Cohnella herbarum: one gene and its partner. The protein of the gene in region 2 interacts with the protein of the main gene of each other region in a pairwise test. Links are inferred from orthologs where the notes say so. Each region holds a gene or a part of one and is shown on either strand. Other genes may lie near its edges.

Region 1 (3,013 bases), 4.4 Mb from region 2 along the record:
GAAACGGGTTGGCTTGAATGAAAACTGGCTTAATGCGAAGCTTGAGAAACTGGGTACGAAAGTGGAACGTATCTATTTCGCCCAGGTCGATTCGCAGAACAAGCTTTACCTGGATCCTTACGAAGATTCCATTAATGCTCACTGAGATAACAAATTCCCGGTTCCTCGTCATGGACAGCCCTTATCTCCCATATAGATAAGACAGGTTGCATTGAAGGGACTGATCGTGCTTGCTTTCGCTCCAAAAAGTCGTTGTTATCGTCATAGGCAGCATATTGATCGCAATGGGCATTGATTTTTTCTTAATGCCCATCAAGGTGTTAGACGGAGGACTGATCGGCATTGCTCTCATAGGAAACTATTTATTCGGAGTCAAAGTCGGTCTCCTGCTCATCCTCTGCAGCTTGCCCGTATTCGTTTACACTTGGTTCAAAGACAAATCCATCTTCTTTCACAGCTTATTCGGGATGATCTTCCTGTCCTACTTCATCGATCTGTTCGATCCTTATAATCCGCTGGGATCATTAATACATGATTATCCGTTTATCGCATCGATCGTCGGAGGACTATGCATAGGCATCGGCTTCGGTGTTTTACTCAGGTTCGACACAAGCACGGGCGGAATCGATCTATTAGCCAAACTGCTTGCCGGTAGATTGCGTATTAACGTAGGGATTTTAATTCTTATTATGGACGCGGTTGTCGTTAGCATAGGAGGTTTCTTATTTTCGGTGGATACATTCTTTCTTTCCGTCGCCACAATTAGCTCGGGCGGGTTAGCGACAAGTTTATGCACGACAAAGTATTTCTCCTACTAATAACGTAACGAACATTATATAGAAGAAAAAGAAGAGCTATCTAGGCGATTAAGCCTTGGATAGCTCTTCTTTATTGGAAAGTCGCTTATTTTTGGATAGAAGCAACTGCGCCTGCGCCTACAGTACGACCGCCTTCGCGGATAGCGAAACGAGTACCTTCTTCAACGGCGATTGGCGAAATCAGTTGTACAGTAACTTCGATGTTATCGCCAGGCATAACCATCTCAGTGCCTTCAGGCAGGTTGATGATACCAGTTACGTCTGTTGTCCGGAAGTAGAACTGCGGACGGTAACCTGTGAAGAAAGGCTTGTGACGGCCACCCTCACCGGAAGTCAGAACGTAGATTTGAGCTGTGAACTCAGTATGGGGTTTAACGGAACCTGGCTTCGCGATTACTTGGCCACGCTCGATGTCTTTACGGTCTACACCACGAAGCAATGCTCCGATGTTGTCGCCGGCTTGAGCTTGATCAAGCAATTTGCGGAACATTTCTACGCCCGTTACAACGGATTTGCGAGTTTCTTCTTGCAAACCGATGATTTCAGCCTCGTCGCCAACTTTGATGATACCACGCTCAACACGGCCTGTAGCAACAGTACCACGACCAGTGATTGTGAACACATCCTCAACAGGCATCAAGAAAGGCTTGTCAGTTGCGCGCTCAGGAGTTGGGATATAGCTGTCGATCGCTTCGAACAACTCAAGGATTTTGTCAGCCCAAGGACCATCAGGGTTAGCAAGAGCTTCACGAGCAGCACCGCGGATGATTGGAGTATCATCGCCCGGGAACTCATATTCGCTAAGAAGGTCGCGAACTTCCATCTCAACGAGTTCAAGCAACTCTTCGTCTTCAACCATGTCGCATTTGTTCAAGAATACGACGATGTAAGGAACGCCTACTTGCTTGGAAAGCAAGATGTGCTCGCGCGTTTGCGGCATAGGGCCGTCAGCAGCGGATACAACCAGGATCGCTCCGTCCATTTGAGCAGCACCGGTGATCATGTTTTTAACATAGTCAGCATGTCCTGGGCAGTCAACGTGTGCGTAGTGACGGTTAGGAGTTTCGTACTCAACGTGTGCTGTGGAAATTGTAATTCCACGCTCGCGCTCTTCTGGAGCTTTGTCGATTTGATCAAACGCTACTGCAGCACCGCTGCCGTATTTTTTGTTCAATACCGAAGTGATTGCAGCCGTAGTTGTAGTTTTACCGTGGTCAACGTGACCGATAGTTCCGATATTGATGTGTGGTTTGTTACGTTCGAATTTAGCCTTAGCCATGGATACTGTTCCTCCTTAATGAGTAAAAGGATTTATTTTGATGACGGGCGAAGACGGCTTATGCCATCTCCTAACCGTCTACTTTCAATAACTTGCTTATACGCCTTTGTACTTGGAAATGATCTCTTCGGAGATCGATTTCGGTACTTCTTCGTAGTGGGACAGTTCCATCGAGAACACCCCACGGCCTTGCGTACCGGAACGAAGCGTTGTGGAGTATCCGAACATCTCTGCCAACGGCACCTTCGCGCGAACGATTTGTGCGCCGAAACGCATATCGGATCCTTCGATGCGACCGCGACGGGAACTCAGCATGCCCATAACATCGCCGAAGTACTCTTCGGGAACCGTTACTTCAACCTTCATGATCGGCTCAAGCAAGCAAGGGCTACATTTGTCCTTAGCCGCTTTAAGCGCCATCGATCCAGCAATTTTGAACGCCATCTCCGAGGAGTCGACGTCATGGTACGATCCGTCAACGATAGTGGCTTTAATATCAACAAGCGGGAAGCCTGCGAGTACGCCATTTTTCATTGATTCTTCGATACCGGCTTGTACTGGCGCGATAAACTCGCGTGGTACTACGCCGCCGACGACTTTGTTCTCGAACAAGAAGCCTTCGCCTGGCTCACGCGGTTCGAACTCGATCCAGCAATGGCCGTATTGACCGCGTCCACCGGATTGGCGAACGAACTTACCTTCGACTTTCGCAGGGACACGGAATGTTTCACGGTAAGCAACTTGCGGTTTACCAACATTCGTCTCCACTTTGAATTCGCGAAGCATACGGTCAACAAGGATTTCCAAGTGAAGCTCGCCCATACCGGAGATGATCGTTTGGCCGGTTTCTTCGTCCGTGTGAGCACGGAACGTAGGATCTTCCTCAGCGAGCTTCTGCAGAGCGATACCCATTTTA
Region 2 (5,845 bases):
GACTTCCTTGCGTTGACGGCTTAGACTCGTCATTTTGTCTATAGCCATCGTGCCTTCGCGCAGAAACGCGTATTCCATCCAAGGCTCCGCGGATGTCCATTCATCCGGCGGGCGGCTAATGACCTCGGCAATCCGAAGCTGCGTCGGCTTCATCAGAGAAGCCGCGATGATCGCCTCTTCGTCGCCGTCTTTACCCGCATGAACGGTTCCCCTAAGCGCTCCAAGCACGTATACGTCGCCGCTGCACCTGATCGTTCCTCCCGGATTGACGTCCCCGAGAAGCAATACATGACCATCGAATTCAACCGTCTGCCCGGACCTGATAATTCCGGTCATCGTATGTAAAGTCGGAGCCACTCGCAGGTTCGGATCTACCTCCGGAGGGTCGCTTTCTATGGACTGAATCAACAAGTTTCCTTGCCTGCGAAGGATGGATCGGATGCGTTCCTTATCTTCTTCTTCCAATTGCCTAGCGCCGAGCTTAATGAAGATATGGACGATGGGTCCGGTAAATTGCTGAACGTGCTTATCTAGCTTCGAATTCAGTTCGTCCAATAGAATAGCGAAGTCGCATTTATCGTCCAATAAAAATACGAGGCCTTCCTTCGTCCCTTTTATCGTAATCGTTGATTTGCCGGTCACGGTGTCCGCCCCTCCCTACGGTAAATAAAATTCTGCTTCGGGAAGCGGAATTCCTGCCTGTTCGGTTAAACGATGCTTATTCCAAGCTCTCTTCTCCGGAGGAAATCGAAGGCTTGACCAGGTAACGACGAACCGGAATATACATCAGGAGTGCGATCAACAGTTGAAGCAGAGCGGTTGGCGCCACTTGCCAGAAAAAAACGAAGGCATAATCGAGATCCGTAATCCGAAACAACTTGTAAACGAAATATACGATCGAATCTAGCAATACGCCGCTTACGACTACGATCCATAGGAAAAATCCGATCGTGAAGCTTTTGCGCTCGGCAGCAAGTCCGGCCAAATAGCCGATCAATCCCATACCGAAGCCATAAGGACCTATCAAGTGGCCGTAAGACAACAAATCCTGCAGCAGCCCGAAACCGAGCCCGAACAAAAAGGCGGTATGGCGCCCGCCGAATCCGGCAACGAACAAGGTCATAATAAACAACAGATGGGGGAGCAATCTTTCGCTCCAACCGGGAGGAACAAGCCACGGAACGACGGAATTCTCAATGATCAGAAGTACGATCGCGCACAAGATCACCCAGTTGATTCTCATCTTCACGGTTCTTCCACCTCGGGAACGACCACTACGAACACTTCTCTAAGATGATCGAAGTTGGTGGCAGGTTTAATAATGGCCGTATAGGTCAAACCAAAATCGCCAACCTGGCTGCTTTCGACCGTTCCGATAATGATCCCTTTAGGAAACAAACTGCCCACTCCGGACGTAATTACCTTGTCGCCATCCGCGGGCTTATCGTTTTCATCGATCTTGGTCATTTGAAGATTTTTCGTTTCATCGTCGTATTCTAAAATTCCGAATGAATCCGGCTTGCCAAGGAATGTTGCGGATACCGGAGTGCCTCTGGAGGAATTGGGATCCAAATTCGTGATTAAAGTGACCGTAGAGGTGAAATTCTTAACCTTGCTGACCATGCCGACGAGCCCTTCGACCGTCCTGACGGCCATTTCGGGTTTAATGCCGTCCTTGCTGCCAAGGTTAATCGTAATGGTTTTCTCGTAAGGATTGGAATTGGTTCCAACCACTTGCGCGATTAGGTAACGATAGTTGTCCATGTTTTTCTGTTGCTCGGTAAAATTCAAGTCTTCTTTAAGCCGCTTGTTCTCCGCCTCTAGCAAATTAAATTTTATTTGATCCTGCGTGTATTGAGCAACCGTTTGGCGAAATTGCTCATTTTCCTTATACACATCGGAAAGCCGGCCGAGGTCGCGGAAGAAATCCGCGACCGCGCCGACCGGCTGGTACAATGTTCCTTGCGTAATCCCAAAGGCATCATTGAGGAATTTCTCCGGCCAGGTCAAGCGATTCCGGCCTAACGTAAATCCCATGAGGGCGATGAATACGATGAGCCCGATCATAAGGATAAACAAACGCTTATTGCGCAATAATCGAAAGATCCCGCTCACCTGCTCTCCTTCAGAGAAGGCTGGATGTACCTAACTTCTCCATATCGTTATTAACTTAGCGGCCGGACCGGGATGACCCGCCTTTGGACTTGAAGAGATGAATATTCTCAAGCGCCCTGCCGGTTCCGATCGCTACGCAATCTAAAGGGTTCTCCGCAACGAGTACAGGCATGCCCGTTTCGCGCGCAAGCATCTTGTCCAGGTTGCGAAGCAACGCCCCGCCGCCCGTCAATACGATTCCCCGGTCCATAATATCCGCCGACAGTTCCGGAGGACACTTCTCAAGCGTAACTTTGACAGCATCGATAATCGAATTGACCGTATCGGATAACGCTTCCGTGATCTCATCGGAAGTAATGGCCAGCGTCTTAGGCAAACCGCTGACGAGGTCCCGCCCGCGGATTTCGATGGATTCGACTTTATCGAGCGGCATCGCCGAACCGATCTCCATCTTCAGTTGTTCGGACGTTCTCTCGCCGATCATGAGATTGTACAGGCGTTTAATGTAGGCGATAATCGCATCATCCATTTCATCGCCCGCGACGCGAATCGATTTGCTGGTTACGATTCCTCCGAGCGAGATGACCGCGACTTCCGTTGTTCCGCCTCCGATGTCGACAACCATGCTTCCCATTGGTTCCCATACCGGCAAATCCGCGCCGATCGCCGCTGCGAACGGTTCTTCGATAATATAGGCCTCGCGCGCTCCCGCTTGCTTGGTCGCATCCTCTACCGCGCGTCGTTCAACGGGCGTAATTCCGGACGGTACGCAGACCATGACGTTAGGATGGCGCGGAAACAACGTCCGCGGTTTCTGCGCGCGGCGAATAAAATACTTAATCATCGTAGCCGTCGTCTCGAAATCGGCGATAACTCCGTCTTTCATCGGGCGAATCGCTACGATGTTCCCCGGCGTCCGGCCGATCATTTTTTTGGCGTCCGAACCGACCGCCACGATTTTTTTTGTATCAGTACGCAGAGCGACCACTGACGGTTCTCTGACGACGATTCCCCTGCCTTTGATATAAACCAACGTATTTGCGGTTCCAAGATCGATACCTAGATCCCGCGTAAATCCTCCAACCATTCCGCTACCTCCTGCTTTGACCGCGACTGCTCTTGTTGACGCTCCAAACTGCGTATCAGTCGTCGGGACAATCCTCTTTATTATATTACAAGCAACCCATCTCCTTCAAACTTATAAAGCGATTGTCACCGATTACCAAATGATCGAGAAGTTCGATTCCCATCAATTGTCCGGCTTCTCCCAACCGCTTCGTTAGCTGAAGGTCCTCTGCGCTCGGCGTTGGATCGCCGCTCGGGTGATTATGAGCGCACAGAATCGAGGCGCTGCTGCGCCTAATGGCCGCTTTGAACACTTCTCTCGGATGGACGATGGAAGCGTTCAAGCTGCCGATAGACAACGTCTGACGGCCAATAACTTGATTCTTGGTATTGAGAAACAAACAGACGAAATGCTCCTCCTTGTGATGTCTGAGCTCTTCCATCAGAAGATCCGCCGCATCTTGCGGACAAGTAATCTTGACCGTTTCCGGCAATCTGGAGCGGGCAACGCGCCGTCCGAACTCAAGAGAGGCTTGAAGCTGAAGCGCCTTCGCGGGACCGATCCCGTGAATTTGCGTCAGCTCGTCCCACTTCGTCTCCGCCAGCTTGCGTAATCCGCCGCATTCATTTAATATGCGTTGAGCTAAGTGAATCGCGGACTCATTGGAAGTACCCGTACGGAGAAGAATCGCGAGTAATTCCGCATGGCTGAGCGCCTCTGCTCCGAACTGCTGCATGCGTTCCCGCGGTCGTTCCTCTGACGGAATCTCGCGCAAACGGAAGGATCGTTGTTCCACGGCGATAACCTGCTTTCGAATGCCGCGTCGGCCGCGGAAGTGGCTTCATACTTCAAGGTTCAAGGCAAGGTGATCCCGAATGGCTCCAACATGACGGCTAGCAGAGAAACGGGCAAACCGACGACATTGAAATAATCGCCTTCGATAGAATCGATCAGCAACGAACCGATCTCTTGGATGCCATAAGAGCCGGCCTTGTCCAACGGCTCGCCTGTTGCGACGTACCTTGAGATTTGTTCGCCGGTCAAGCTTCTCATCTTGACTCTCGTCACGCGGTGCGCGGTAGCCGTCTTCCCGTCGAAAATTCGAATGCAAGACACTCCGGTATATACTTCGTGCACCTGACCGGAAAGCTGCTCAAGCATCTCCCTTGCATCTTGCTCGTCTCTAGGTTTTCCCATCGCCTTGCCATTCAAAACAACAATCGTATCGCTGCCTACAATAATAGACGATTCATCTACCGATTCGGTTAATTGTTCTTTTACGGCATTCGCCTTGCGTAAGGAAAGTCCCTCTACGATCTGCTCTGGAGACCAGTCCTCCGGCGTATCTTCGTCGACCCGGCTTGGCACTACCCGTACGGGCAACCCCAGCAATGCTATTAATTCTTGCCTGCGCGGCGAAGCGGAAGCAAGGATAAGATTGAAGCGATCTGTCGATCCGGAAAGCATACGTAAATCTTCCTTTCGCATTACATTTTGCGATATAGCCATATCGCGACGATTGCTCCTATCACGCTTAAGAGGCTAAAGTTAACGTTTAAATTCAAGCTGTACTGGATCACCGACAAATCCGCCGCCGGAGACCAGTTGACTTTAATCGCACGAGTCAAAAAGGTGAGCCCCGGAACCTCCTTTAGCCATACGGCTACCAATGCTCCGGCAAGCAATCCCAAGAAAATGAACAGCAATAAAATCCATCCGTTTTTCTTCATATTTCCCCGTCTCCCACCATTTTTTGACACCCGTCTTTTCATTATACGTTTCCCGGACAAGCGACACAATGCATAAAACAAAGACAGCCCCAAGGTTGCAGGCTGTCCCGTTCTAAAGTCCCGTTATCCGGGATTGATCCGTTTATTCCTCTATTCCGGCTGCAAAACGGAACGCATATGCCGATCCGCCAACAGTGCTTTCATCGCTGCCGATTGGACGCTCCATAATTGATACCGAGAAGGTTTACGATTATATTCCGCCATCGACAGAATAGCGGAGTTCAGCGCCTCTACGATCGTTTTTCCATCTTCGGTTGCTTTATTATCCAACTTATCGGCAGAGGATATCGTGTTCAAATAGCGCTGATGAACTTCCTGAAGATCGGATAATTCGACGGAAGTCAGTTTGCCGGGCTGCTTGTCTTGCAATCCGATTCCCGACAGCTGCGCCAGCTTCCGGGTCAAGTCCGCGCTCGCGTTCATGAAAGCGACACCCTCCTGAGAAAGCACCGCGGAAGAGACCTCCAGCGCTTCCCCGCCTACAGCTTTAATATAAATCTCGGTTTCCGGCATCTGCGCCGCTAGCAACTCCGCTTCGTCTCGCGACCTTGCCGCGCCCACATAAACGCGATACCCGTCGTCGATCTCCGTTGCGAAAGCAAGCCCTTTGTCCTGTAACTGCGTAACCGCGATTTCCATGCTTTCTTTGCTTTGAAACACGCCATATTGAAGCATGTAATAGACGTCCGCGTCTAATCGTGCTGTACTTGCCGGCATAGAAGGCTCAGTCTCGCCGCTAGTAACCGCGGCGGATTCGGCGGGGGCTTGAACGGATGCCGCAGGCATCCCGGTGCCCCCTTTCTCCGCGTTCGGCAGAGCTGAGGTAGCCTGGGAAGGCTGCTGCGACGCCGTTCCGGATTTCCCCGGAAACAAC

The links. The genes of interacting proteins can lie anywhere in the genome.
Region 1: the proteins of HH215_RS00425 (region 2) and tuf interact in binary tests that used the Bacillus subtilis proteins (3 or more experiments, as listed by UniProt). The link is inferred for Cohnella herbarum from one-to-one orthologs.

What each region holds. Positions count from the first base shown.
Region 1 is NZ_CP051680.1:4,498,887-4,501,899, forward strand. Bases 1-2,892 are described here. They hold tuf (elongation factor Tu), read right to left. Parts: upstream 2,098-2,892; coding sequence 904-2,097; downstream 1-903. Other genes in these bases: HH215_RS19200 (DUF421 domain-containing protein), read left to right, coding at 1-145; HH215_RS19205 (YitT family protein), read left to right, coding at 231-818; fusA (elongation factor G), read right to left, coding at 2,194-2,892. In the rest of the region: more of fusA, read right to left, coding at 2,893-3,013. UniProt on the Bacillus subtilis protein: GTP hydrolase that promotes the GTP-dependent binding of aminoacyl-tRNA to the A-site of ribosomes during protein biosynthesis.
Region 2 is NZ_CP051680.1:88,491-94,335, reverse strand. What follows is about bases 1,187-4,025. They hold HH215_RS00425 (rod shape-determining protein), read right to left. Parts: upstream 3,203-4,025; coding sequence 2,171-3,202; downstream 1,187-2,170. Other genes in these bases: radC (RadC family protein), read right to left, coding at 3,288-3,977; mreC (rod shape-determining protein MreC), read right to left, coding at 1,246-2,115; mreD (rod shape-determining protein MreD), read right to left, coding at 1,187-1,243. Also shown: HH215_RS00440 (septum site-determining protein MinC), read right to left, coding at 1-642; more of mreD, read right to left, coding at 719-1,186; HH215_RS00415 (Maf family protein), read right to left, coding at 4,037-4,648; HH215_RS00410 (DUF4321 domain-containing protein), read right to left, coding at 4,669-4,911; HH215_RS00405 (SPOR domain-containing protein), read right to left, coding at 5,062-5,845.